Regions from separate parts of the Desulfuribacillus alkaliarsenatis genome, predicted to be linked through region 1. Evidence: a T-box and tRNA genes for the amino acid it is inferred to sense, from the RefSeq annotation. Region 1 holds a T-box; the other holds one or more tRNA genes.

The links. The T-box of region 1 lies ahead of pheS (phenylalanine--tRNA ligase subunit alpha). A T-box ahead of a tRNA ligase gene usually reads a tRNA of that ligase, here a tRNA-Phe.
Region 2: it encodes a tRNA-Phe, which carries the amino acid that the T-box ahead of pheS (phenylalanine--tRNA ligase subunit alpha) is inferred to sense. The anticodon was not compared.

The regions. Positions count from the first base shown of each region.
Region 1 is NZ_MIJE01000036.1:62,298-77,437, forward strand. Features, by position in the region: gene thrS (threonine--tRNA ligase) at 1-790, shown strand, start outside; gene BHF68_RS14680 (class I SAM-dependent methyltransferase) at 849-1,412, opposite strand; gene BHF68_RS14685 (class I SAM-dependent methyltransferase) at 1,514-2,080, shown strand; ribosomal protein L20 leader region at 2,137-2,270, shown strand; gene infC (translation initiation factor IF-3) at 2,337-2,852, shown strand; gene rpmI (50S ribosomal protein L35) at 2,869-3,066, shown strand; gene rplT (50S ribosomal protein L20) at 3,113-3,472, shown strand; gene BHF68_RS14705 (CBS domain-containing protein) at 3,612-4,007, shown strand; gene BHF68_RS14710 (potassium channel family protein) at 4,057-4,731, shown strand; gene BHF68_RS14715 (TrmH family RNA methyltransferase) at 4,718-5,569, shown strand; T-box leader at 5,617-5,835, shown strand; gene pheS (phenylalanine--tRNA ligase subunit alpha) at 5,936-6,973, shown strand; gene pheT (phenylalanine--tRNA ligase subunit beta) at 6,986-9,421, shown strand; gene zapA (cell division protein ZapA) at 9,494-9,748, shown strand; gene BHF68_RS14735 (CvpA family protein) at 9,777-10,319, shown strand; gene ercA (alcohol dehydrogenase-like regulatory protein ErcA) at 10,543-11,709, shown strand; gene BHF68_RS14745 (sensor histidine kinase) at 11,693-12,994, shown strand; gene BHF68_RS14750 (response regulator) at 12,984-13,397, shown strand; gene BHF68_RS14755 (bifunctional diguanylate cyclase/phosphohydrolase) at 13,414-15,140, shown strand, end outside.
Region 2 is NZ_MIJE01000032.1:188,748-203,887, reverse strand. Features, by position in the region: gene secD (protein translocase subunit SecD) at 1-56, shown strand, start outside; gene secF (protein translocase subunit SecF) at 56-964, shown strand; gene BHF68_RS11715 (LapA family protein) at 1,095-1,643, shown strand; gene recJ (single-stranded-DNA-specific exonuclease RecJ) at 1,756-3,945, shown strand; gene BHF68_RS11705 (adenine phosphoribosyltransferase) at 3,981-4,493, shown strand; gene BHF68_RS11700 (RelA/SpoT family protein) at 4,576-6,744, shown strand; gene BHF68_RS11695 (MBL fold metallo-hydrolase) at 6,778-7,413, shown strand; tRNA gene BHF68_RS11690 (tRNA-Ser) at 7,481-7,574, shown strand; RNA gene rnpB (RNase P RNA component class B) at 7,592-7,968, shown strand; tRNA gene BHF68_RS11680 (tRNA-Phe) at 7,983-8,058, shown strand; tRNA gene BHF68_RS11675 (tRNA-Leu) at 8,081-8,164, shown strand; gene BHF68_RS11670 (methyl-accepting chemotaxis protein) at 8,325-10,055, shown strand; gene BHF68_RS11665 (N-acetylmuramoyl-L-alanine amidase family protein) at 10,162-12,018, opposite strand; gene BHF68_RS15405 (hypothetical protein) at 12,085-12,249, shown strand; gene hemZ (coproporphyrinogen dehydrogenase HemZ) at 12,310-13,767, shown strand; gene hisS (histidine--tRNA ligase) at 14,109-15,140, shown strand, end outside.

The sequences.
Region 1 (15,140 bases):
ATTATTAAGGGTGCGTTGCTTTACTCAGGATGATGCTCATCTGTTTGTGCTTCCAGAGCAAATTGAAGAGGAAGTTAATGGGGTAATATCTTTAGTAGATAGGTTCTACAAAATATTTGGTTTTGAATACCATGTGGAATTGTCTACAAGACCAGAAAAATCTATGGGCTCAGACGAGCTATGGGATAAGGCTATTAATGCCTTAAGGAATGTACTTGAAAAGCGTGGTATGGATTATAAGGTCAACGAAGGTGATGGAGCTTTTTATGGTCCGAAGATTGACTTCCACGTGAAGGATAGTCTGAAGCGTACATGGCAATGTGGTACTGTACAACTAGATTTCCAATTGCCTGAAAAATTCGACTTAACATATATCGGGGAAGATAATCAAAAGCATCGTCCTGTAACCTTGCACCGCGTTATTTATGGATCTATGGAGCGCTTTATGGCATTGCTAGTAGAACATTACGCAGGCGCGTTTCCAGTTTGGCTTGCTCCTGAGCAAGTGAGAATTATACCAGTATCTTCAGTTCATAATGAGTATGCTATAACAATTGCAGAAAAGTTAAAAGATAAAGGTATTCGTGTAACGACTGATGAGCGCAACGAGAAAATTGGCTTTAAAATACGCGAAGGGCAAATGCAAAAGGTTCCGTATATATTAGTTGTAGGTGATAAGGAAATCGAAGATGCTGGTGTTGCAGTTAGATTTCGTGGTGAAGACTTAGGATTTGAGAAATTTGACAGCTTTGCAGATAAAATAATTGATGATATTAAGGAATATAAATAGAATATATAGTAGAAATAAAGAAACAACCTCGAATTATTATAAGGTTGTTTCTTTATGTTTATTTCTGGCATATATAAATAAATGCAGGCGGTATATTTAACGGTACAAACTGAATTGTTACCTTGGAAAAGTTCTTGCTAAGTAGTTGTTTCATCTGTAGGGAGTATTGATAGGCAACAAAGATGCCATCGTCACTCAAGGATTCAATTACTTGCTCCATGATTGCCTGCCTACCCGTTTCAGAAAAGGTTGCTAAGGGTAAACAAGATATTATACAATCAACTTCAGAGGCACCATAGCTGGATAATGTGTCTTTTAATTCGTAAGCATCTTTACAATATGCTGCAGTTTTGTAAATATTCTTTAATACTGCACGCATTTCGTCGTCATATTCAAAGATATAAAAATCTGTATCTGATTTTTTAGAATTATATATTTCCTGTGTAATTACACCTGTTCCTGCGCCAAGCTCTACAACTGAGTTTGTTTTATTGAAATCAACAGTCTCGAGCATCTTTCTGACAAGATATCTTGAGCTTGGAGTAATGCTGCCAATTTGTTTTGGTTTTTTTATAAATTTATATAGAAATGTTGCTTTTTCGTTTAATGTAGACCATGACATTTTTGCAATTCTCCTTTCCATGGAAATATTATAGCCAATGAAGTTGCATATTATTAGATTTAAAGGAAATAAAGTTAATACAAATGAAAGGGGTATAAACCTTGGGAACTATTACGTACATTAAGAATATGGTAAAAGATAAGTACATCGCATCCATTACTCCGACTTCCATCTATGGAGTAAAGGATGTCTGTAAAAAGATTGATTTTAGCAAAGACAATGTAATTGTCGAATACGGTCCTGGACTAGGTGTATTTAGTACATACATATTAGATAACATGACTAAAGATTCCAAACTTATTCTTATCGAAAGAAATAATGATTTTGTAGACCATTTAAAAAAAGAAATAAAAGATAGTCGTGTTACTATATATCATGATAGTGCCGAGGTTGTCAATGAAGCACTTGCTGAACTAGGCTTAACTGAAGCTGATTATATTATCTCAGGGATACCATTCAGCTTTTTAACTAAGGATATTAGAGATATCATTATTGAATCCACATATAATTGCTTAAAACCTGGTGGTAAATTTTTGACATATCAAACTTTTTTCCAAAAGAATCGCTACCTAAGGGAAGGAATTGAGATTCGTTTTTCTAGAATAAATGATTCCTATTGCTTTTTAAATGCACCTCCGCTGAAAATTCATGAAGGAATTAAAGAATAATTACACAATTAAGAATATACCCTTGACATTTGCTAAGATACCTGATAGTATTACCTAATGACAAGAAGGAGCATCCGCTTCTCACCTGATTGACGCAAGTGTTGACGGGTATAACTACAACCGATTGAGTGTATACAATACCTATGGTTAGAGTTAGTGCGGATGATTTCATTCGCACTTTTTTATTTGTCGTGTTAAATAAGCCTGACAAGATTTGTCGACAAAGGTGAAGTATATTAATCAGGAGGTGTAACTTATTAGCAAAGATTTATTAGTCAACGAAGGAATTAAAGCAAGGGAAGTACGCTTAATCGATGTTGAGGGTGAACAATTAGGAATTATCCCTATACGAGAAGCGTTGCAGAAAGCAGTGGAAAGAAACTTGGATTTAGTGAATGTAGCTCCAACTGCTAATCCACCAGTATGTCGAATTATGGACTACGGTAAGTTTCGCTACGAACAAGCAAAAAAAGAAAAAGAAGCTCGTAAGAATCAAAAAGTTATTAGTGTTAAAGAAATTCGCCTAAGTACTAATATTGAAGAAAATGATTTTCAGACTAAGCTTCGTAACGCTCGGAAGTTCCTAGAGAAGGGCGATAAAGTAAAGGCTTCGATTCGTTTCAGAGGTCGTCAAATCGCTCATAGTGGTTTAGGAAAAGACGTTTTAATGAAGCTTTATGAAAATGTTAAGGATATAGCTACTATGGAGCGAACACCTAAGATGGAAGGTCGCAGTATGCTAATGATTTTAACTCCATCAAACGAGAAATAGTAGGAGGATATGGAAAATGCCTAAAATGAAAACACATCGTGGTTTAGCAAAGCGTTTAAAGAGAACTGGGAGTGGCAAGTTAAAGCGTGGTAGCGCGTATACAAGCCATATGTTTAGTAACAAGAGCCAAGATCAAAAACGTAAGCTGCGTAAGGGTGGACTTGTTTCTAAAGGTGACCAAAGACGCATTGCACAATTAATTACACATATCTAAAATAACAACAATTACAATTATTGAAATATAAGTAGGAGGTCTTGTCATGCCAAGAGTAAAAGGCGGATATACAACACGTCAAAGACGTAAAAAGGTACTAAAATTGGCTCGTGGATATTTCGGGTCTAAACATACATTATTTAGAACAGCTAAGCAACAGGTGATGAAATCACTAATGTTTGCTTACCGTGATCGTCGTCAGAAAAAGCGTGATTTCCGTAAGCTATGGATTACACGTATTAATGCAGCAGCGCGTACTAACGGTTTAAGCTACAGTAACTTAATCCACGGATTAAAATCAGCTGGAGTTGAAGTTAACCGTAAAATGCTAGCTGATCTTGCAGTAAATGATAAAGCTGGATTTGCTGAGTTAGCAAATGTAGCTAAACAAAAAATCAACGCATAAGTACTGAATATAGAAAACCTTGTTTAAATAGCAAGGTTTTTTCGTTTGTAACGGTCTTAAAGTCAGTTGCAATCTATATACATTTTAGTTATGATGATAATGAATACATAGCATATATTGGGAAGAGGTGTGTGTAAGTATGTTGTTAGTAAGTGAATTTCGTAATACACCTGCAGTAACGGTTGAACCTAGCACATCCTTAAAAGAGTGTTTAGACATAATGGAGCGTGAGAGATTTCGTCATCTACTAGTTATTGAAGCTGGGAAGTTAGTAGGAATTGTAGTTAGAAAAGATATTGAAGGGGCATTGCGACAGCCTTCAAGGTATCCTGAGACACCAGTTGAGTGGGTAATGTCAAAAAATCTCGTTACCGTTAATAACGATACGTCGTTGTTAGATGCTTTGAAATTAATGAAAAAATACAAATATAGTGGGTTGCCTGTAATGGATGGTGACCAGGTAGCAGGTATGTTTACAGAAACAGACGTAGTAAAAGCCTTTATAGCTATTATTGAAAGAGAGAACATATCATAGAGAGCAAATGCAGTGTAAATAAGGGCACTATTTATTTGGAGTGAATTAAGTGAAACAAAAACAATATGCAGTACTAGGCCTAGGCCGCTTTGGTGGTAGTATCGCAACGAGTTTATACAATATGGGACATGAAGTTTTAGCAATAGATATTAACGAAGATAAGGTACAAGCTTATTCTAATGCTGTATCACAGGCTGTGCAAGCAGATTCGACGGACGAAAAGGCATTAAAAGCTTTAGGAATTCGTAATTTCTCTGTTGTGGTAGTAGCCATTGGACAAGATATACAGGCTAGTATTATGGCATCGTTAATAGTAAAAGAGATGGGCGTAAAGCATATCGTAGTAAAAGCTCAAAATGACCTTCATGGTAAGGTGTTAGAGAAGATTGGTGTAGATAGGGTTGTATTCCCGGAGCGTGATATGGGTGCCCGTGTGGCACACAATCTTTTATCGCCAAATATTATTGATTTCATAGAGCTGTCGCCAGAGTATAGTATTTTAGAGTTTGTCGCAACAAAATCAATGGTTGGGAAATCGCTCATAGAGCTAAATATTAGAGCTAAATATGGAATAAATATTATGGCTATAAAATCGGGCAAGAATAAAATTAATGTAGCCCCAATGGCGACCGATGTAGTTCAAGAGGATGATGTTTTAGTTGTGGTAGGGCATAAGGAAGACTTGAAAGTATTTGAAGGGAAAATGGCTGATGATAGTGACTAAGAGTATCCAGTCGCTAGATAACCCGCGAATTAAATACATTAATAAGTTAAAGCAAAGGAAATATCGTAAGCAAGAAGCATCATTTATAATAGAAGGCGAAAAGATAATCCTTGAGGCACTAAAACGTAACAAACTTGCAAATTATTATAAAGTCAAAGAATTATATGTTAGTGACTCTTTTGCTTTTCAGAATCTTATTATAAGTGATATAGAAAAAATTCCGGTTTATACGGTTACCGACAAGGTCTTTTCTAATATTTCAACGGTGCAATCGCCACAGGGCTGCCTAGCGGTCATAGAAAAGGTGGATTTGGACATAGCACAGGTATTAGAATTACGCGATAAGCAAGCTACTAAAAAATATCAATTAATCTTCCTGTTAGATGGAATTCAAGATCCTGGAAATGTCGGTACCATTATAAGAACTGCTGATGCTGTAGGTGCAGAGGCAGTGATATTAGGAGCTGGCACAGTAGATACTTTTAATGATAAGGTAATACGTTCAGCAATGGGAAGTATATTTCACGTACCAGTTTTAGAATTAGAAATTATTACTGCTGCTAAGATTTTAAAGGAACAGCAATACCAGTTGCTGGCAGCAGATTTATCAGGAGTATCTTATTTTGATTTACATAGTAGCATGGATATGTCGGAGGCTAAGCTTGCAATTGTCTTAGGCAATGAAGGTAGTGGTCTGTCGGATGGAATAAAGCAGAACGTTGACTCCTTTGTATCAATTCCCATGCCAGGCTCAGCAGAGTCGTTAAATGTATCTGTTGCTGCAGGCATTATTGCATTTGATATTGTACGGCAGTGGGGCTTGCAAAACCAATCGTAGCAATGTATAATAATGTTCAAACTTTAGCTTTATATAATTAAATATTTAAACAAGTGATGCAGGAGCGAGTAAGTTTATTGTCGTATACAGGAAGGGTCATATTTACTGAAAATGACCTTGCGTATGATTTGCTGAAATTCCCTCCGAAGACTCCTATCCGGAACTAAAGTATGGATAGTCGGCTGAAGCCGTTATATTAATGAAGCTGGGAAACAATATTAATAATGTTTCCAATTAGGGTGGTAACGCGAGCCTTCGTCCCTTTATTTGGGGTGAAGGCTTTTTTTGGTTTATAAGAATGTGACTACTGAAAGAGAGGTGAACAATATCTGCTCGGTGCAATGAAAGCAGCAGATATTACAAGCTATGCGTGAAAAGTTGATGGAGTTAAAGGAAGTTGCTAGCAAGCAGCTTGAGAAGCTACAGGAGCAAAAAGACATACAGGATTTAAAGGTTAAAATTTTAGGTAAAAAAGGTGAGTTAACATCAATTCTTAGGAACATGGGTCAGCTGTCTCCGGAGGAGCGTCCTATTATAGGTCAGGTGGCAAATGAAGTTCGTGAGCTTTTGGAAAATAAATTTCAATTAAAATTTTCTGAACTAGAGCAAAAAGCCGAGGAAAAACAACTTGAGCAGGAATCGATTGATGTGACTCTTCCTGGTAGACCAGTTGCTCTTGGATGTCAGCATCCTTTAACCTTAGTTGCCAGAGATATCGAAGATATTTTTATTGGTTTAGGCTATGAAGTGGCAGAAGGGCCAGAAGTTGAACAGGATTATTATAATTTCGAAGCTTTAAATCTACCGAAGAATCATCCTGCTCGAGATATGCAGGACTCCTTTTATATTACTGAAGAGCTATTAATGAGAACTCACACTTCACCAGTACAGGTAAGAACTATGGAGCATAAACGTCCAGAGGTTCCAGTGAAAATTATTTGTCCAGGGCGTGTTTATCGCCGTGACGACGATGATGCTACGCACTCCCATGTTTTTATGCAGGCTGAGGGCTTAGTAATTGACGAAAATATTCGTATGAGCGATTTAAAAGGAACGTTATTGACTTTTGCTAGGCAAATGTTTGGTGACCAGCAGGAAATTCGTTTGCGTCCTAGCTTCTTCCCGTTCACTGAACCGAGTGCTGAAGTAGATGTATCCTGTATAATCTGTGAGGGCAGCGGATGTAGAGTTTGTAAGCAAACAGGCTGGTTAGAAATACTAGGCTCTGGTATGGTGCACCCGAAGGTGTTAGAGATGTCTGGGTATGACTCTAATAAATATAGTGGCTTTGCTTTTGGTATGGGTATAGAGCGTATTGCAATGCTTAAATACGGAATAGAAGATATTCGTCAATTTTATATGAATGACGTTAGATTTCTTCATCAATTTCAAAGAAGGGCATAGGAGGATTAGACAATGAATGTATCATACAAATGGCTAAGTGAATGGATTGATCTTACTGATGTCACTCCAGAGATTGTTGCCGACAAATTAACAAATGCTGGAATTGAAGTAGACAGTATAGATAAACTTGATCAGGGTGTACAAGGTGTGGTAGTAGGTAAAGTGCTAAAGGCAGAACAGCATCCTAATGCGGATAAGCTCCGTGTTTGTACGGTAGATGTAGGGGAGTCTGAGCCGCTACAAATCGTATGTGGGGCGGCAAATGTTGCAAAAGATCAGTTAGTGCCAGTGGCAAAGGTAGGAGCTGTGCTGCCAGGAAATTTTAAAATAAAAAAATCAAAGCTCAGGGGTGTTGAGTCACAGGGAATGATTTGCTCTGGACAAGAGCTTGGATTAGAAAATAAATATATACCTAAGGAACTTCAAGACGGTATTTACGTGCTGCCTGAAAATTATCCATTAGGTAGTGATGTGCGACCTATATTTAATTTAGATGATACGGTTCTTGAATTAGATTTGACGCCAAATCGCTCTGACTGTTTAAGTATGCGTGGAGTCGCCTATGAAATGGCAGCGTTACTTAACAAACAGGTTAAAAAGCCGCAAGTGGAAATGACTGAGTTAGAGCAGGAGCATATAGATAAACTGATTACACTTGACGTTCAAGACTCAGAGTTATGCCCGCGTTATGCTGGCCGGATTGTGAAGGGTGTTACTATTGGACCTTCGCCAATGTGGTTAAGGAATAGACTGCAGGCTGCAGGGATAAGATCTATTAACAATATCGTTGATATTACTAATCTAATCCTACTAGAGTATGGGCAGCCTCTACATGCCTTTGACTACGACCGCCTAGCTAATCAAAAAGTGGTTGTTAGACGTGCAAAAGCTAATGAAATGATTAAAACATTAGATGAAATTGAGCGCAAGCTAACAGAAGATATGCTGGTAATAGCTGATGATAAAGAAGCAATTGCAATAGCTGGTGTAATGGGTGGTTATGATTCTGAGGTAACGTCTGAAACTAAGAATATCTTTATAGAATCTGCATGCTTTAATTCTGTTAGCGTCAGGAAAACATCTACGGCATTTGGGTTACGTACAGAAGCAAGTATTCGCTTCGAAAAGGGCACAGACCCTAACATAGTGACAGAAGCTGTAGACCGCGCTGCTGTATTAATGGCGCAATTAGGAGGAGGAGAGATTGTACAGGGGATAGTTGATTCTAGCCCTGGAGAGGTTCAGAATAGCCCTGTTGCAATAGAAGTTAATCGCATTAACCAACGTGTTGGTACAGAACTCACTAAAGAGCAGATGATAGAAATATTTAATCGTTTGCAATTTACAGTGAAAGAGCAGGGAGACGAGCTGCTAGTCAGTGTACCTACTAGACGCAGAGATATAACGATAGCAGAAGATTTATCAGAGGAAGTAGCCCGTCTATACGGTTATGAGAACATTCCTACTACGCTGCCAATTGGACAGTCTACACAGGGACGTTTAACGGATGAACAGCAAGCTCGCAGGCGAGTTCGTGATTGCTTGATTTCAGCGGGCTGGTATGAAGCCGTTTCTTACAGCTTTATCAATCCAAATAGAGTTACGGAGCTAGAGCTAAACGATGATATATATCAGAAGATGATTCCGTTAAAGATGCCACTATCAGAAGAACGTAGTCACTTGCGCACTACAATGCTGCCTTCGATGCTAGAGCTAGCACAGTATAATAGTAATCATAAAAACGAGGCAATTAAACTGTTTGAACTTGGCAAGGTGTTTAGGCCGAAAGAGCTACCACTTAAGGAGCTTCCAGAGGAGAAGATTACTGTAGCGGGGATCGCTTACGGCAATATTAATGGTCTCCATTGGTCAAATCAAACACAAGCAGTTGACTTTTACTATGTTAAAGGAGTTCTAGAGCAGCTATTTAGCTATCTTGGGCTAAATCAGTCTGGAATTAGTTATAGACCTGTTACAAAGCCAGCACTTCATCCAGGACAAACGGCAGTTATCGAGATTAATGGTGAAGAAGTTGGGTATATAGGCCAGTTGCATCCTAAAGTAATTAAGCAATTTAACTTGCCAAAGACTTATTACTTTGAGCTTGATTATGAAAAGCTGTTAGAGCACGCTAATTTCAAAATACAATACCAGAGTCTTCCGCGCTATCCTGCGATAAAAAGGGATATTGCAATGGTTATAGCCGAGGAAACGAATGCGTCTGATATAATGGATACTATTAAGAAGTCTGGGGGAGACTTGCTAATCGATATTCAACTGTTTGATGTTTATGCAGGTAAAGGTATCGAAGCAGGTAAGAAGAGTCTTGCTTTCTCCCTTACCTACAGAAATCGAGAAAAGACTTTGACTGATGAGGAAGTTCAGGTATCAATTGACAGTATATTAGCTGAATTAGAGTCGAAATGGCAGGCTGAGCTTAGAAAATAATTTCTTTTCACAGGAAGGAATCTTGGTAATATAACTCGAATAAGAGGAATAATGTATCTAGGAGGGAACATTATGTCCGATAAAAACAAAATCACAATCGAAATTTTTGGTCAGCATTACACACTTAAAGGGACAGCTTCTTCAAACCATATGCGTCTAGTTGCAGGTTATGTAGACGATAAAATGAATCAATTATCTGAGAGTAACCCAAGATTAGATGGACGCAAGGTGGCTGTTTTAACAGCTGTAAACATTGCGGATGAATACTTTAGACTTAAAGAGGAATATGATGAATTATTGAAATTGATTGAAAAGCAAGAAGGATAATCAAGCTCAGAGAAAAAGTGGGTGAGTTATGCATTTCATTGATTTACTTATTATTATCTTTCTTATAGTGGCCGTCAATAGAGGCTATCGTAGAGGATTTATTCTGCAGTTTATTAGCTTAATTAGTGTCATAGCGGCTGTTGCGATAGCATACATGTTTTATCCAATAGTAGCAAAAATCATACGACCGTTCTTTAACATGCAAGAATTGCATGAAATGTTTTCGTTGCCAATTCCTTTGGGTGTATCAGTTAATGAAATGGCAGCTACGGCGATTGCCTTTGCTTTATTATTTATAGGCTCAAGAATAGGACTGATGGTATTTGCGCGGACACTAGATGTAGTCTGTCGGTTACCAGTTCTAAACACATTCAATCGTATTTTGGGTCTTATGTTAAGCTTTGCTGAGTTTATGATAATTACAGTAATAGCAGTTAATATAGGAGCAATGCTACCGATTGAAGCAATCCAGAACATTATAGAGCAATCTATAATTAGTCAATATGTAATGGCGGAATTCGGCTTTGTTAGAGAAAAAATAATAAGCTTGCTACAAGAAGCAATTATTTAAACAGGAATGCAATTGTTTTATCAGGAATGTTTTATTAAATAGAATTATATAATGTGAAAGCTACCTTTTGGGTAGCTTTTTTCACGTGAATTGTATTTTCTTTATTTATAGGTGTTCCAATCTAGGGTATATGATATAATATAACCAAATAAAAATAGTAAATAGTAATTATTTAATAGTGATTAATGGTAGTTCAAATATATGGTTGGCGGAGGTGTTAAGAATGTCTTTCGTTAATGGGTTAGAATTAAGAAAGTTTGTTGCCCCAGAGTTTATATTTGGAGTAGGAGCTCGGAGACTGGCAGGTCAATATGCTAAAAACTTTGGTGCTAAGCGTGTGCTATTAGTTACTGACTCAGGTGTTTTAGGGACTACAATTTTTGGCGACGTGGTAAATACGCTAGAAGGCTTAGGTATCAGCTATGAAATTTTTTCGGATGTGTCAGAGAATCCGCGCGAGCAGGAAGTAATGGATGGGGCTAACATATACATACAAGAAAAATGCGAAGCAATTATTGCTGTTGGTGGCGGCAGCCCAATTGATTGTGCAAAGGGTATAGGTATCGTTGCTTCAAATGGTGGGCACATTTTGGATTATGAGGGTGTGGATAATGTTACTTTGCCTATTCCGCCACTAGTATGCATACCGACTACATCGGGTGCTTCGGCGGATGTATCGCAGTTTGCCATTATTACAGATACTAGCAATCAAGTTAAAATCGCCATTGTAAGTAAAACGGTAGTACCAGACGTTGCTTTAATAGATCCACAAACACTACTTACATTATCTCCTTATCTTACAGCTTGTACATGTATGGATGCGTTTACCCATGCAATCGAAGCTTATGTCTCAAATGCAAGCTCTCCCATAACTGATTTACATGCGTTAGAAGCAATTCGTTATATATATCATAACCTATCTGATACAGTTGCTACTCCACAGGATATTACATTAAGAGGGAAAACAATGTATGGAAGCTTGCAAGCAGGATTAGCTTTTTCAAATGCTATACTTGGGGCAGTTCATGCAATGGCACACAGTTTAGGTGGATTTCTAGATTTACCACATGGTGAATGTAATGCAATCCTATTACCGAGAGTAATTGAATATAATTATGATGCGGCTCCAACAAGGTACAATGATATAGCTAACGCTATTGGAATAAGGACAGATAATATAGATAATGAACAGATTAAGCAGCAGCTTATCGAATCCATTGAAACACTAAAAAGTAGCGTTGGATTAAATAGAAGACTTAGTGAATTAGGTGTAAAGAAAGAAGATATACCACATCTTGCAAGGAAGGCTAGTTTAGATCCTTGCTTACACACAAATCCAAGGAAAGCCAATATAAAAGATATAGAGGTAATCTATGAAAAAGCATTGTAATCTATTTGAACAAGATAATAGAACAGAGGCGGGCACCCAGGGTTTGAGAGAAAAACTGATAGGACTAGGGGAAGTATCTATTCAAAAAAGCTACTACCCAGAGCTACAGCGTCGACTTAAAGAGCTTGAGAAATTCAAGGCTATATTAAATCAAAGTAATGATTTAATATTCTTTATGAAAGTGCCAGATATGACTATAGAGGATGTTAATGAGTTTGCATGTCATTTTCTTGGTTATACTCGTGACGAATTCATACAATTACCTATTAATGAATTCGCGGGCACCCATGTTTCGAAATGGATTGAACAAGCGATAGATAAAATATTCAATAATACACTAGATAATAATGATGAATATAGGATTACTTTATTAACGGCTTTAACTGATAAGCAGCAAAAAAAGCATCCAGTTGAAATTAAATTAAAGCTTGTAGAATGGGAGGATACCTATTATATAATCGCCGTTGCAAGGGATATATCAAAGCATATAGAAGCAGAGATAAAAATACGGAAATTAAATGTTGAGCTAGAGCGGAAGGTCCGACAAAGGACGGCACAGCTAGAAGCAGCTAACAAAGAGCTGGAAGCCTTTAGCTACTCAGTCTCTCATGATTTGCGGGCACCGTTAAGAACGATTAACGGCTTTAGTCAAGCTATATACGAAGATTATAGTGACGTAGTGGATGATGAGGGTAAAGACTATCTAGGCAGAATAATGAAAGCCACACAGCATATGGGTAATCTAATTGATAACCTGCTCTTGTTATCAAGATCTACAAGAATAGATATGAAATACGAAGTGATTGATTTGAGTAAGCTTGTAACAAAAAGCTTTAAGAGATTCCAGGATGCAATGCATAGAGATGATAAATTACAAATTAATGTTGCAGAGGATATATACTGTAATGGGGATTTCCAGCTTCTTAAAATAGCAATAGATAATTTAGTGGAAAATGCGCTAAAATATTCTCAGGATAAGCCGATATCTATTATAGAGTTTGGAACGGTAATTAAAAATGACACCACCATCTATTACATCAAAGATAATGGTGTAGGTTTTAATATGAAATACTATGATAGGTTATTTACGCCATTTCAGCGACTACATAAGGATAACGAATTTCAGGGAACTGGAATTGGTCTTGCTACTGTTAGACGAATTATTGTAAGACATGGAGGCAACATTTGGGCTGAAAGCAATGTTGGTGCTGGAACAACTTTTTACTTTACTTTAGATCACTACTTGGACGATGATGTGTGTAAGGGGGAAGAAGATGGCTTATAAAACAATTCTCTTAGTCGAAGATAACCCAGATGAAGAAGTATTAATGGTCAGAGCTCTAAGAAAGAACAATATTATTGACAAAATAATTATTGCAAGAGATGGAGCTGAGGCTATTAAGGCGATTGAAAGCGAAGACAGAATAGATGTAGTATTCCTTGACCTCAATTTGCCTGTTATGGGTGGTATGGATGTTTTAAGTTATGTGCGTAGCAAAAGTGGATTAAATAATATTCCCATTGTTATTCTCTCGTCATCTAAGGAAGATGCAGATATAACCCGTAGCTATCAACTAGGGGCAAATAGCTATGTTAACAAACCGATTGATTTCAGTGATTTTACAAGTACAGTTAAAAGCCTTGGGGCCTATTGGCTTAATATAAATAGATTACCATCCGAAGGCTAGTAGAGGAGATTGGAAGATGGCAAATGCATTAAGGGTTCTATATATTGAAGACTTAGAAGATGATGCAATACTTGTAACTAGGGCGTTGAAAAAAGCGGGGATCGATTTAATATATACTCGTATACAAACCGAAGAAGATATGATAGAGCAACTAACAGGTGCTTTTTGGGACTTAATTATATGTGACTATGCTATGCCTGATTTTGATGCTATGTCTGCCTTGCAAACCTTACAGGAGTTAGGCTATGATTTGCCATTCATAGTTGTCTCTGGGACAATCGGTGAAGAGCAGGCTGTTGCATTAATGAAGGCTGGAGCCCATGACTATGTAATGAAGGAAAATACCACTAGGCTAGCGCCAGTGATAAAAAGAGAATTACAGGAAGCAAAGGTTCGTCGTTTAAAGCGAGAAGCTGAAAGAAACCTTCAAATAAAAGAAAGAAACTTCAGAAAACTAGCAGAAAATTCACTTGATTATATTCTCAGAATAACACATGAAGGTATTATAAATTACGCTAATAAGGCTGCAGAACTATATTTTAAAAATATCATAGAAACACTAGCTGGAAAAGAAATTAAAGATATCAGTTCCTTAATTCCGTCAGCAGAATCGGAAAATGCTATGGCTAAGGTTATGGGAAATCAAAAGCCAATAAATGAAGAAATACAAACTGCGAATGACAGATGGATTGATTGGCAATTCATACCAGAGCACGACGCAAGTAATAAAATTAGTACGATTATGTTTGTTGGTAGAGATATTACAGGAAGAAAAAATTTGGAGAATGAGCTTCGCTACCTTAGTCATCATGACCCATTAACAGGACTGAATAATCGTATTCATCTAGAGAAGCAAATGCACATATTAGAATCTATAGCTGCATACCCAGTCGGTATAGTGGTATGTGATATTGATGGATTAAAGATGATTAATGATTCCTTAGGTCATGAGGCTGGAGATATGCTATTACAGCAAGTAGGTAAGCTATTGAAAGCTAGCTTACCTACTTGTGCAACTGTAGCAAGGGTTGGAGGAGACGAGTTTGCAATTTTAATGCACAAAATTTCCTTAGATGCATTTAAACACTCTATTGAGTCGATATGTGATGCCATGGAGACTTATAATGATGAACATGATAAGCTGCCTATTAGTCTTTCAATTGGCTATCATTATAGTAGTGGAGAAGATACGATTATAGAAACCTATCGAAAAGCAGATAATCATATGTATCGTGAAAAACTCCATAAGGCGCAAAGCACTAGAAGTGGAATAGTACAAATGCTTATTAAAGCATTAGAAGTACGTGATTTCGAAACTGAGAAACATATGGAACGTATGGAAGAGCTAGCTGTATTGATGGGCAAAAAGCTACAATTACCAGAATCGAAAATTACTGATTTACGACTATTTGCTAGATTCCATGATATTGGCAAGGTAGGAATACCTGATGAAATTCTCTTTAAACCAGGTCCACTAACGGGAAAAGAGCTAGAGGTCATGAAAACACACAGTGAGATTGGGCAAAAAATTGCCAGATCTGCATCAGAATTACAGCATATTGCTGGTCTAATCTTACAGCATCATGAATGGTGGAATGGAGAAGGATATCCACTAGGCAATAAATATGAGCAGATCCCATTGGAATGTAGAATTTTAGCTATAGCTGATGCTTACGACGCGATGACAAGTAATCGACCTTACCGTAAAGCAATGTCTAAGGAAATAGCACTAGAAGAGATAAA
Region 2 (15,140 bases), on a different contig from region 1:
GTAACTTGATTAAGAAGACAGAGCTTTTTGGGGCGAAAGGAGGAGAATTGAAATAATGCGTTGGGAATGGAATTATGACCTCGTTTCACATCGGAAAAAGTACTTTATTGTTGCATTGGTGATTGTTCTTATTGGCTTTGCTTCGTTAATGATACAAGGGTTAAACCTTGGTGTTGACTTTGTTAGTGGATCTCGTATAGCTGCATATCTAGGTGAGAGCTTTGATAGTCAAGAGATATATGATATATATAATCAGCTTGGCTTAGAGCCAAGTGTGGTTCGGGCTGCAGGAGAAGCTAATGACATAGCCATTGCCAGGTTTGATACAACGGTAGACCATGCGATGCTACCAGAAATTAGAGCAGCATTTAATGAACGCTTTCCTAATTTTTATGATATAGAAGAGAGTAGTGTTTCTCCGCAGGTAGGAGAAGAGTTAGCTCAGAAGGCTATATATTCAGTTATTATTGCATCGCTATTTATCATATTGTACGTATCATTTAGGTTTGAATATCGCTTTGCAGTTGCTGGTATTTTGGCTTTACTGCACGATGCTTTCTTCGTTATTACGTTATTCTCAATCCTTCAGCTAGAGGTGAACTTACCGTTCATAGCTGCTGTACTTACAATTATAGGTTATTCTATCAATGACACGATTGTTGTATTTGACCGTATTCGTGAAAATATGAAGTTTGCAAAAATTAAGTCTGAAAGTGATTTAGAAAAAGTAGCTAACGATAGCTTAATGCAGACAATGACACGTTCAATTAATACTGTATTAACAGTATTGTTTGGTGCCGTGGCTTTGGTAATATTTGGTGGTGAAAGTCTGCGTGAGTTTTCACTAGCGTTAACATTTGGACTTGTTGCAGGTGCTTACTCTTCAATTTTCTTAGCTGCACAGGTATGGCTAGCGTGGAAAGTACGCGATTTTAGGGCAATGAAGGCTAAGCAAGCTTCCTAAATAAATATTATTATCTATGAGACCGCGAATTTAATTATTCGCGGTTTTTTAATAATTATGAAGGAAACAATCGCCTATAAGTCGAATGTAATATATTATAAATTTTTTTTATCATAGGGAGCTGACGTTTATGCAGTGGAGTATAATTTTAGCACTTGCTTTTGCGTTAGTAATTGCAGCATTTGCAGTTGCTAATATGGATACCATAACGGTTAATTTCTTGTTTGGAGAAGCATCTATTCCTTTGGTACTGGTTATCATTGGAGCTACTTTAGCTGGGGCGATTATCATTGCTTCGTTTAATGTTGCCAACCAAATTGCAAGTTATCGAAAAATAAAAAAGCTTGAGGAAGAAGTAGAAACACTCGAAGCTCAGGTGGTTTTTTTAGAAAATAAACTAAAACAAGACGATGGAGTAGATGATGAACTAAATGGAAAATCAGATGAAAGACATGATGAAATGCCAAATGAAGGATTAAATGAAAAATCAAATGAAAAACAAAATGTAAAGATGGATACTAGCTTAGATGTTAACGTGGATGCTGCTCAAGGTGTAGATTCATGGGATAACCTAGAAATGGATTCCGGTGATAAGTTAGATGGATGGTCACAGGATACAGATATGAAACAAAAAAGAGATAACAAAAATATTATAGAGCTTGAGGAAGAGTCCAAATAAAGAGTCGAGTTATTAATTTGAGCTAGAGCCATTAGGCTCTATTTCTTTTCTTTGAGGGCTTACTTTATTGGTTATTTATATTATAATGTAAAGGTTGAAGGGTAGTGATATTGTGTTAAACAGCAGGAAAAAATGGAGATTACCTGACACCTACTATCAAGATGGTTCAATGGCTGAATACATTTTGCGGGAACGAGGCTACACTATACCTGTAGATGATTTTATCACGGTATCTGAGGAAAAGCTTCTATCTCCTTACTTGATGAAAGGTATGAAGAAGGCTGTAAGTCGTATCCAGATTGCGATAGAAAAGCAGGAACATATTTTAATTTATGGAGATTATGATGCTGACGGAGTTACAGCCACTAGCTTATTATATTTAATTCTGAAAGATTTAGGAGCTAAAGTATCGTATTACATTCCAAACCGATTTGAAGAGGGCTATGGATTACATATAGAAGCTATTAAGAAGGCAAAGGTTAATGGTATATCCCTAATAATAACTGTTGATACAGGTATATCGGCAATTACAGAAATAGAATTTGCCAACCAACAGCAAATTGATGTTATTATAACTGATCACCATGAGCCACTTGTAGAAATACCTGATGCCTACTGTATTTTAAATCCCAAATACGCACCCTGTGAGTACCCAGAAGCAAGTCTAGCTGGTGTTGGTGTTGCCTGCAAGCTTGCTACAGCATTATTAGGGCAACTTCCTATCGATTATATAGACATTGTAGCATTAGGAACTGTAGCTGATTTAGTACCTTTAGTTGGGGAAAATCGTATTTTGGTAGCTTTGGGATTGCAAAAGTTGAACCAACAGCCGTCCGTTGGAATGAGTGCCTTAATACAGGTCACAAATCTAAACAATAAGACTATAACTAGCGGACATCTAGGCTTCCAATTAGGACCACGAATTAACGCGAGTGGCAGGCTGGAAACAGCAACAGATTCTGTAGACTTACTTATTTCAGAAGAGCTAGACAAAGCCCTTTTGATTGCAGAAAAGCTACATAATATTAATGAAAAGCGTCAAGCTCTAGTGGACGATACCTACCGACAGGTTGAGGAGATACTGCTAGCAGAAGATCAATATTTAAAGAATAATAACGTAATAGTGTTAGCTAATGAAAATTGGAACCATGGTGTAATAGGTATTGTTGCTTCAAGAATTATAGAAACCTATTATCGACCAGTCATTTTAATTTCCTTAGAAGATGGTATTGGCAAAGGCTCTGCCCGTAGCATAGAGGGTTTCCATATGTTTAACGCTCTACAAGGGTGTGAATCTTTATTAGACAAATATGGTGGACATGCTATGGCAGCAGGGTTGACTATTCAAGCTGAGAATATTCCAATGCTTCGAAATAAACTAAATGAGCTTGCTGGAAATCAGTTAAGTGAAGAAGATTATTTGCCAACAGTAGCTACAGATATAGTACTGACAATACCAGAGGTTGTAATACAACAAACAGAGATTAGTACTGTGGAGCAGCTAGCGCCTTTTGGTATGGGACATGCACAGCCAAAGGTCGTCGTTAGTGGAGCGAAATGTATTGGTCTTCGAACTATTGGTAAAGAGAATAATCATATAAAGTTTACCTTTGGAGCAGGACACTATAAACTAGATGTTATTGGGTTTCGTTGGACTGACAAAATAAGTAGTATAGAAAATACTGAAATATTAGCTGACCTTAGATTTGAATTATTAGGAGATTTATCAATTAACTGCTGGAAAGATAAGCAAAATCCACAGTTGAATTTGCAAGACAGTGTAGTATCTCCAATCCAATTTGCAGAATCTGAAGAACAAGCTAAGAAGATTACAAAGGTTCTACAGGAGCATTTCTTTAATGTCCAATGTATTTCAACAAGCAGTATGCAAGAACAACAGATTTTAAAATTATGTACAGAAATTTATACAGAGAAAGTATATGTAAATCCGTTACAGCACAAGTGTATATACGTAATCATAGTAGACACTAAGGTTGAACAATTGCTACAAAAATCGTATCGACAACCTAATAGAGAAGAATTCTCCACAGTGTACAAAATTATTGCTAGCGAGCAACTGGTTGAGAAGGGGAATTTGATAGATAAATGTGCAAAGCTAGGGATAGCTGAGGAATTCTGCAATTATATATTAGCTGTTTTTGAAGAACTTGAGTTTATAGCCATAAAGAATGCCGAAATAAAACTGTCTGCGAATCCTCAAAAAAGAAAGTTAGAGGAATCGAAGTTTTACTTAGAAATGCTTCGCAAATCGATGATGTTTAAAAAGCACATGAATTATTAAAAAAGCACATGAATTATTAAATGGAGGAGATTACAATGAATCTACATGAAAAAATAAGAAACATTCCTGATTACCCTATAGAAGGTGTTCAATTTAAAGACATTACCACCCTGTTAAAGGATGGTGAAGCACTAAGATATACAATAGATAAAATTACAGAATTCTGCAAAAGCAAACAAGCAGATATAATTATTGGACCTGAGTCAAGGGGCTTTATTCTTGGCACACCAGTAGCATATAATACTGGAGCTGGATTTGTACCTGTAAGAAAACCTGGGAAACTGCCAGCAGAGACGGAACGCGTGGAATATAGTCTTGAATATGGAAGTGACGCATTAGAGATACACAAGGATGCAATTCAGCCTGGTCAAAGAGTAGTTATCTGTGATGATTTATTAGCAACAGGTGGTACAGTGCAATCAGCAGCTAAACTTGTAGAAAATCTTGGAGGAGAAGTAGTAGGAATTGCTTTTTTGATTGAGCTTACATTTTTAGAGGGAAGAAGCAAGATTGATCAATACGATATCTATAGTATTTTAAAATATTAATTTTGCAACTAGCACTATGCATGCTACAATGTAGAGTAATATTTATATGAAAGTTATTTTTTAGAAATAGGTGAGTAATCCCATGAGCTTTGAGGCCCTGTTAGACAAAATAAAGGACTACCAAGCAAATGATATAGAAAGAATAAAATTAGCATATGAAGAAGCGGCACAAGCTCACGAAGGTCAGAAGCGAATTTCTGGTGAAGACTATATTGTGCACCCAGTTGAAGTAGCTATTATTACTGCAGAATTAAAATTAGATGCAGAAGCAATAATGGCAGCTTTATTACATGATGTAGTTGAGGATACACCTACTACACTAGAGGATATAGAGAAGAAGTTTGGTAAAGAAGTAGCTATTCTAGTCGATAGTGTTACTAAATTATCTAAAATCAAGTTCCGCTCGAAAGAGGAGCAACAGGCCGAGAATTTACGTAAGATGCTATTAGCGATGGCGAAGGACATTCGGGTTTTATTAATAAAATTAGCTGATCGCCTGAATAATATTCGTACGTTAAAGCCGTTGCCGCCAGAAAAACAGAAGCGCATAGCCAGAGAAACATTAGAGATTTTTGCGCCTTTAGCCCATCGATTAGGTATATCGACTATTAAATGGGAGCTCGAAGATATTTCGTTTCGATATTTAGAGCCTAGTCAATATTATAAGATAGTGAACCTTATGACACAAAAGCGTAAGGATAGAGAAAACTTCATAGAAACAATAAAAAGCGATTTGAAATCTCGTCTAGAACAAATGGAGATTGAAGCAGATATATCTGGGCGGCCTAAGCATATATATAGTATTCATCGGAAAATGGTAAATCAAAATAAACGCTTTGATGAAATCTATGATTTACTTGCTGTGCGCGTCATTGTAGATAATATTAAGGATTGTTATGCAGTTTTAGGTGTCGTGCATACTATATGGAAGCCCATGCCAGGAAGGTTTAAAGACTATATTGCAATGCCTAAGGTTAATATGTACCAATCACTACATACGACAGTAGTTGGACCACAGGGTAAGCCTTTTGAAATTCAAATTCGCACATGGGATATGCACCATACAGCAGAATTTGGGATTGCTGCTCATTGGGCGTATAAGGAAAATAAAAAGATTCAAAGTAGCAATTTAGAGCAGAAAATAGCTTGGTTTAAAGAGCTATTGGATTTACAGCAGGATTTGAGTGATGCTAACGAATTCGTAGAGAACATAAAGCTAGACCTATATGCTGATGATGTGTTTGTGTTTACGCCAAAGGGCGATGTATTTGAATTACCTGTGGGGTCCGTGCCGATCGATTTTGCTTATCGTGTGCATACCGATGTAGGGAACGCGACTGTAGGAGCTAAGGTTAATGGACGAATCGTACCATTAGATTATCGATTGAAAACAGGGGATATTATTGAAATTTTGACATCGAAACAAAGCTTTGGTCCTAGCCGCGATTGGCTTAAAATTGCACAGTCAAGCCAAGCTAAGGCGAAAATCCGTCAGTGGTACAAAAAACAAAAGCGTGATGAAAATATCCATAAGGGTAAGGAACTGTTAGAGAAGGAAATAAAAAAGCTTGGTTTTGAGCCAGGTCAATTTTTAACTAGTCAGCAGTTGGCTGATATTAGTAGAAAATTCAATTTCGCTACAGATCAGGATTTGTTTGCGGCTATTGGCTATAATGGTATTAGTGCTCAACAAGTTGCTATGAGGCTAACTGAAAAGCAACGGCATGAACAGGCGAAGGAAGACTCTATAACCGCAATTGTTGATAATAGTAAATCGCAAGCAATGTTTAAGAAACGGAAAAAGCAGCCACATGGAGTACGTGTAAAAGGTGTAGATAACTTATTAGTACGTTTTTCGAAATGCTGTAGCCCAGTTCCAGGTGATGACATTATCGGTTATATTACCAAAGGACGAGGAGTTTCTGTACATCGCACAGATTGTGCAAACGTTAAAAATGATGAACATCAAGAACGCATAATACCCGTAGAGTGGGAAAGTGAAACAGAATCATCTTACACGGTGGATTTGGAGATTATTGGTTTAGATAGACCTATGATTTTAAATGAGGTTATGCAAGCAGTATCAGAAACAAAGACAGATATAAACGCTGCTTCTGGTAAAGGCGATAGAAATAAGCGAGCAATTATGCACCTTACAATATCAATTCGAAATGTAGAACATCTGCGAACAATAGTAGAAAGAATTAAAAAAGTGCGCGATGTATACTCAGTTAGAAGAGTTATGCAGTAACAGACTATTAAACAATTGAAAGGGTGAAGGGATATGATTATCCATAAGTTTCCTATTGGTCCAGTTGAGGCAAATTGTTATATTGTAGCAAAGGAAAAAAACTCGGAAGGGTTTATAGTTGACCCTGGAGGATTAGAGCTAAATCAAATCATCCAAACTATAGAAGAAGATAACATTAAGGTAACGCACATACTACTAACTCACGGGCATTTCGATCATATTCTGGGTATTGATGAACTTCGTAAGCATACTGGAGCAAGTGTATGTATTCACGAGCAGGACCAGAACAAATTAACAGAAGCTAATGATAATCTTTCAACTTACATGGGAGCAGGCTATAGCTTTAAGCCAGCTGAAAAGATTTTACAAGACGGAGAAGTTATAGAGGTTGGTAATATGCAAGTGAAGGTATTACATACTCCTGGACATACTCCAGGTGGAGTATGCTATTACATTGATAATAGACTGTTTAGTGGTGATACTCTTTTCGCAGGTTCGGTAGGTCGGACAGATTTTCCTGGCGGCTCAATGAGACAATTAATGACATCAATTCAAGAAAAGCTGTTAGAGTTACCAAAGGACACACTAGTATATCCTGGACATAACGAAGATACTACAATTGAACATGAAATGAAGCATAATCCATACATTTCTTCAAGGGTCTTCTAAAAATCTATTGCAAATTGCTTCTGAATATGATAAACTATATCTTGTCGCTATTTATTTAGTGCTTGATGGAGTGATGGCCGAGTCGGCTGAAGGCGCTCGCCTGCTAAGCGAGTATACGATTTATAGTCGTATCGAGGGTTCGAATCCCTCTCACTCCGCCAAGGTATATCTATACGAGTATTGTGAGCAGTCGCAGTACTACATTGAAAAGTGTAGTGTTGAGGAAAGTCCACGCTCGCCTAAGCTGTGATGCTTAGAGTTTGGGTGCCTGACGAAAAAATAAGTCAGGGCAGTATGAAAGTGCTGACGGCGGTGAAATGGACTCACTGAGTTCAGAATAGCCTGAAAGTGCCACAGTGACGAAGTCCTTTTGGCGACAAAAGGAGTGGAACGAGGTAAACCCCACTTGCGAGAAACCTAAATTATGGTAAGGGAGCTATCCGGAGGGAATAAGAACTGACGGATGGATTGAATAATGGATTTGCGACAAATTCGTTATTTGATAGATAGATGGCTGCTACCTCAGAAATGAGGTACAGAACGTGGCTTATAGCAATACTTGTAGATCTGGTTCGGTAGCTCAGTCGGTAGAGCAGTGGACTGAAAATCCACGTGTCGGCGGTTCGATTCCGTCCCGAACCACCATTTTTTTTATTCGCTTGAATAAGCGAGGGTGGTGGAATGGCAGACACGCAGGCTTGAGGGGTCTGTGTCGCAAGACGTGAGGGTTCAAGTCCCTTCCCTCGCACCAATTCCTCATATGATTATTAAACCCATCAAATTTAGATGGGTTTTTTTACGTTTTTTGGTGGAATCTTAATGTATAACAAGTAAGTATTTATACTTGTTATTATAGTATAATTCTTATAATATAAAGATAGCAGTACTAGTGAATTATAGGAGTGGTAAATATGGATTTTTTCAAGGGCATTAAAGGACGGTTAGCAATTATTTCAATTATACCGATTGTCTTATTTATACTGTTTAGTTTTGTCTTTACAATTCCTAATATTAAATCAGACTTACTAAACGAGAAACAAATACAGACAAAAGATATGGTAGATATTGGGGTTTCGTTGCTTGAATACTATTATGAGCGAGAGCTTAGTGGAGAGTTAACTAGAGAAGAAGCACAGTTGGGGGCGATACAGTCAGTTCGTGCATTGCGTTTTGGAGACGAACTACTGGATTACTACTGGATTAATGACTACCATCCAAATATAGTAATGCATCCATTCAGACCAGATTTAGAAGGTCAGGATGTTTCTGGAGTTAAGGATACTGAAGGACTTGCGCTTTTTGTAGAGTTTGTAAATGTTGTTAATCAAGAAGGTGCTGGTTACGTTCCGTATCATTGGCAATATTATGATGACACAAACAGGGTAGAGCCGAAAATTTCTTATGTTGCTGGCTTTGAACCTTGGGAGTGGATTATTGGAACTGGAGTCTACGTAAATGATGTGAATGAAGTATTTGCGGAGCGCAGAAGTATCAATATAGTGTTCATTATAGGAATCACTATTATTAGTTTGTTAGCGGCGTTTTTGTTTGCGAATAGATTGATTATTAGACCAGTTGCTGATGTAACTGAAATTGGCTCTAGGATGGCTGAAGGTGATTTTACACACAATATACCAGACGGTATACTTAGACGAAATGACGAAATCGGTAAGCTTGGGCATGTGTTTCTGGTGATTAAAAATAGTATGAGTGAGGTACTGACTAATATTCAGGCTAACGCAGATAAAGTAAATAATGCTTCTGTTGAATTATCGCAAAGTGCAGAAGAAACTACTAATGCTACAAATAATATGTCAATTGCTATAGATCAGATTGCAGATGGTACAGAAAATCAAGTCGTAAGCTCACAGGAAACATCGAAAGCGATGGAGGAAATGGCTCATGGAATTGGGCGTGTAGCAGAAACTTCAGGTACGATTGCGGATGCTGCACGTGCAATGATTGATCGCTCGAATATAGGTAAGGAATCTGTAAATCAAGCAATTAGCAAAATCACTGACATAGAAAAAGACACATCATCTACATCTGGTATTATAGCGACACTTGATAAAGACTCTGAAGCAATCGGAAATTTCATTAAGATAATTGAAGAAATATCTGAACAGACGAACCTATTAGCACTTAATGCAGCGATTGAAGCAGCAAGAGCAGGAGAAGCGGGTAAGGGATTTGCAGTAGTGGCAGATGAAATACGAAAACTAGCTGATCAGACTTCGAATTCAACGAAGGAAATCTATAATCTGGTTGGTAACATCCAATCAAACACTGGGCTCGCCGTTGATGCGATGAATAAGAATCAAACAAATGTTAAAGATGGAATTGAAGTTATATCAGAACTAGAAGAAGTTTTCAAGGATATTATTGAATCAGTTCGTGGAGTAGCCAATGATATTCAAGAAATGGCGGCGGTGGCTGAACAGATGTCAGCTGGTTCTGAAGAAGTTAGTGCTTCAACGACAGAATTAACGAATATAGCCAAAGATACATCGCAAAGCATTCAGAGTATAGCTTCAGTTGCAGAAGAACAACTTGCAGCCATGGAGGAAATCTCAAGTTCTGCTCATATGCTATCTAATATGGTAGATGATTTGAACTCTTTAGTATCGAAATTTAAAGTATAGTAGCATGACATACAGTAAAGTCTGCAGTTAATGTAAACAAAGCGACGGTATTACAATCGAGTAAGAGGATTGTAATACCGTCGTTTTTATAACTTGTAAGAATAGATTAGTTAAAATATCTGATGACCCCTTGGAAAATCCCTTCTGCTACTTGATCTTGAAATTGTCTAGTTCTTGATAGAAGTTCATCGTTATAATTACTTAGAAAAGCTGCTTCTACCAGTATAGATAATTGAGGGTTCTCCCTTAAAACATAATAATTACCTTGCCTAGCACCGAGGTTTTGTAATCCATTATGTTTAACAATTTCCTGTTGTACAACTCTTGCGAAATCTGCATCATTGCCATTTCGGCTATAATGATAAACTATCGTACCATTAACTAAAGGATTATGATTTGTGTTGTAGTGGATACTGATAAATGCATCAGCTCTATGATTACTACTAATTGCAACGCGTTGCGATAGGCTTAAAAAACGATCAGTGTTTCTAGTCATAACGACATTTGCTCCTGCTGCTTTTAACTTGCTTTCTAAAAGTAAAGCAGTTGACAAAGTTAAATCTTTCTCTAAGCTTCTAAAATGCGAACCGATAGCGCCTGCATCAATTCCCCCGTGCCCAGGATCGACTACAATGGTCTTTCCTGCTAGTAAACCTGCAATAGAACGGTCATTCGCGGAGCCTTCAATCCCTACTGCTTGTACAACCCAACTAGCGACAAAACCCTTCTGAGAGTTAGATAAGATAATCTCATACCAAGTGCCGTGTGTGCTAATAATATTAAAGGTATCACCTTCATTAGCACTTTTTATAATGCTGTAGTTCGTGCCAGGGCCAGAGCGAATGTTAATTCCTGTTTTTGGTATTATAACCTGCGGAACGTGACTTATTGATTGGTTTTTAGTAGTGATTGTTACGAATTGGCTAGCAATCCAGCCTTCGCTGCCGTTAAAAGATATTTTTAGCCATTCACCTTGCTGTTCTATAATCTCTACTGTTTCACGCATTGATAACTTACCCATTATTTGCTCGGAGGTATTAGGACCTGCCCTTACGTTTAATATATTGACGTCTACAGTAGCATGCTTAACTTCTTTTACTTCTTCTTGATTGCCATCGATACTGTCACTAGCTCCATCCCCATTATTAGAGCTAGGGTCAGTGCCATTGCTAGCATTATCGTCTATGTTATTACCATTATTATCAGCCATATTATTGTCGTTAATATTATTTGGAGTATTAGCATCTGTATTGTTGTTAGTAGCAATTTCTTGTGCGTAATCAGATGCAATCCAGCCTGTAGTATTATCAAAGGTTATCTTATACCAGCCATCTTTAACATCAATAAGTGTAACCTGTTCACCTCTGCTTAGTTTAGCTAGGATGGTGGCGCTGGTAGTTGGTTCAGCTCGGACGTTAAGTATACTGGCAGTTATTGTAACGTATTTATTACTAGCTACTACTTCGGTATTTTTATTAGCTATTCGAACAAAGTTAGTTGAAACCCAGCCACTATGCTGTGAATTAAGCTGAATTTTTAACCATTCTCCCTGTTTCTCAACTAGGGGATAAAACTCCGTTGGTCTTATAGTGCCAAGAACTGGGAAGGATAAGCTAGGTCCTGTTCTAACGTTTAATGTTGCGACAGTCGATTCTACGACTTGTATTGAAGTGGTTTCTTGCTGTAATACTGGTTCTTTAACACTTACAAGCCAGCTAGCAATCCAGCCTTCTTGATTATTGAGTGGTATTTTATACCAACGGTCTTTTTCTTCTATTATAGTATGTATAGAATTTTTTGGTAAGGTACCAATTATATTATGTTCAGTGCCAGGACCACTACGGACATTTATGGTATTTACATCAATGTTAGCTTGTTTTTTATTTGCAGCCTCTAAATACGTGAATGTAAATAAAAGTATAAAAATGGTCATAATAAAAAATGACCGTATGTATAGCTTCATCGAAGTCATCCTCTCGGTTGTTTTTCTCTACAATAACATTTTACTATAATAAGGAGGTTTCAGGCTATGAGAATTTCAAAAAAACATAATAATGTAACAAGGCAAAATATTACATTTTCAAATGTTGAACACCAAAACACTAACTCCTATGAAGAGTTTTATAATCATAATTTAGGTCCAGATTTTTTTGATACACGACTATGGACTGAGAGTATACTTAAGGAAAAATAGGAAACAATTGACCGACATCTAAATAAGCGTTACAATATGTTGCGACTAGGGGGAATTACCGTGAGCATAGATGTTTATTTAGATGAAATAGCCCAGGAAGCAATAGTGGAAATAAAAAACCTACATAAAGCTTTGTACGGAACAGAGCTTAGTGTTGTAGACTATGTCAGTCATAATTGTTTATCACTAGAAATAGAAGAATGCGATAATCTAAGACTAGGAATGGCAAATTATAAACAAGGAAACCTTGAGCTGGTATTAGCATTTAATGAAAATAAGACATTAAAGCAAAATGTCGCTCGCTTATTCGTTTTAGCCATATTCAAAATAAGTCCAGAAATAAAGGACATACTTCCATGGGGGATTTTAACTGGTATACGTCCACTAAAACTATATAGAAAACTAACTGAAGCATATAAATCTCAAGAGCTAGCGAAAAAAGATTTAAATGAGTTCTATCTATTGTCCGATGAAAAGATAAGGCTATTAGAAGAAATATATAATATGCAAGCGCCAATCTTAGCTAACTATAAAAATGAAAAATATATTAGCTTATATATTGGGATTCCTTATTGTCCTACTAGATGTAGCTATTGTACGTTTCCTTCCTTTACAGTAAAACATAATGAAGAAGTAAAACGCTTTACAAAAGCACTATTGAGGGAGTTACGTTGGATATTAGAGCTGATTGAAGAATATTCGGTTAAAGTAGCGGCAATTTATATTGGTGGCGGAACACCTTCAACCTTATCTGCCTCAGAAATTCATGAGATCCTTAATCTACTATCTAAGTACATTAATTTTGAGGAAGTGGAAGTAACATTTGAAGCTGGTCGTCCAGATACTATTACTGATAAAAAGCTCCATGTCTTGAATAGCTACGGAGTACAGCGTATAAGTATAAACCCACAAACTTTTAATAATGAAACTCTTAAAAGAATTGGTAGGCATCATACAACTGCAGATGTGATTAAGGCATATGAATTAAGTAAAGGGATGTTTAAGTATGTTAATATGGATTTCATTATAGGACTTCCTGGTGAGTCGATTGAAGATTTTCAGAAGACATTAGCATATGCAAATCAGCTTCAGCCTGAATCAATAACAATACATACTCTTTCTATAAAAACTAAGGCTAAAATTAAAGATGAAATAACAGCTGCGAACCTTAAATTACTGCCAGTAAAAGATATGATAGATTATTCGAAAACATGGGCACAGGAAAATGACTATAAACCTTACTACATTTATAGACAAAAAAACATCGCAGGCAACTTTGAAAATATAGGTTATAGTAAGCTTGGTAGTCATTCTATCTATAATATCTTAATCATGGAAGAAGCGATGTCTATTATAGGTGTAGGCTGTGGAGCCGTGAGTAAGCTCAAAGAAATAGATACAGGTGTTATAAAACGGGTGGCTAACCCTGTAAATCCAGACTACTATGTGAAAAATATCGACAAGATTATACAAAATAAGCAAAATCAAATAGTAAATGTATTGACAAAATTATGTTAATACATGTATGATAACCAATGATGTAATTCTGTAATTACAACACAAAAAAACTATCTAAATAGTAAAAGAGAACTATCAATCAATGATGTAGTAAAGAGAGTAGTGTGCTTGGCTGAAACACCTACCTACAAGGTTAGATAGTGGACACTCTTATTTATCTAGCTCGAAGTTGAGCCGACTCACCATACGTTACATGGTCTAAAAGTGAGTGTTTTTTAACACTAACTAGGGTGGCACCACGGGTAAAAAGCTCTCGTCCCTATACCAAGGGATTAGTGCTTTTTTTTATGGAGTTTTATTTGACTGATACATAATTAGAAGGGGGTTTTATAGTGACTAAGATGATAAATACGCCTCGAGGGACGTATGACATATTGCCAGAAGAAGCAAAAAAATGGCAATTACTAGAGAATACTTTGCGGAAATGGTGTAAACGTTATCAAATACAGGAAATACGTACGCCTATATTTGAATACACAGATTTATTTCAGAGAGGTGTAGGAGAAACTACAGATATAGTGCAAAAGGAAATGTTTACTTTTTCTATTAAGAATAAAGAAAACAGTGATAAAGATGATATTAAATCCTTCACCTTAAGACCAGAAGGCACTGCATCAACTGTGAGAGCATTTATCAATAACAAGCTATACGGTCAACCTCAACCGACAAAATTATTTTATATGGGTCCAATGTTTCGTTATGAACGACCACAGGCTGGTAGGAATAGACAGTTTAGTCAATTTGGTATCGAGGTCTTTGGTTCAGATCATCCTAGCATTGATGCAGAGGTAATCTCATTTGCAAATCATATCTTTAAAGATTTAGGTATTAAAAATGTCCGCTTAGAGATTAACAGTGTTGGCTGTCCTACATGTCGTCAACAGCATAAGGAAATAATGATGAACAAATTAGCAGAGGTAAGGGAAGAACTATGTACTGATTGCGATAATCGTTTTGAACGTAATCCTTTGAGGATTTTAGACTGTAAAAACGAAGCTTGTAAGCAGCTAACACAGGATGCACCTTTGTTAAGTGATCATTTATGTAGTGATTGCGATGAACACTTTAAAAGTGTGCAAAAGTATTTATTGGCACTAGAAATTCCTTTTCACATAAACCCTAGGCTAGTGCGTGGCTTAGATTACTATACGCAGACAGCCTTTGAATTTATGGAGGATAGTATTGGCGCTATGAGTACGATTTGTGGGGGCGGACGCTACAATGGGCTGGTAGAGCAACTTGGTGGACAAGATACCCCTGGAATTGGTTTTGCAATTGGTTTGGAAAGACTATTGCTAGCTTTAGATAATAATAAAACAACGATTGAAGATGATTATGGCATCGATGTTTATGCAATTGCTTTAGGAGAAGAA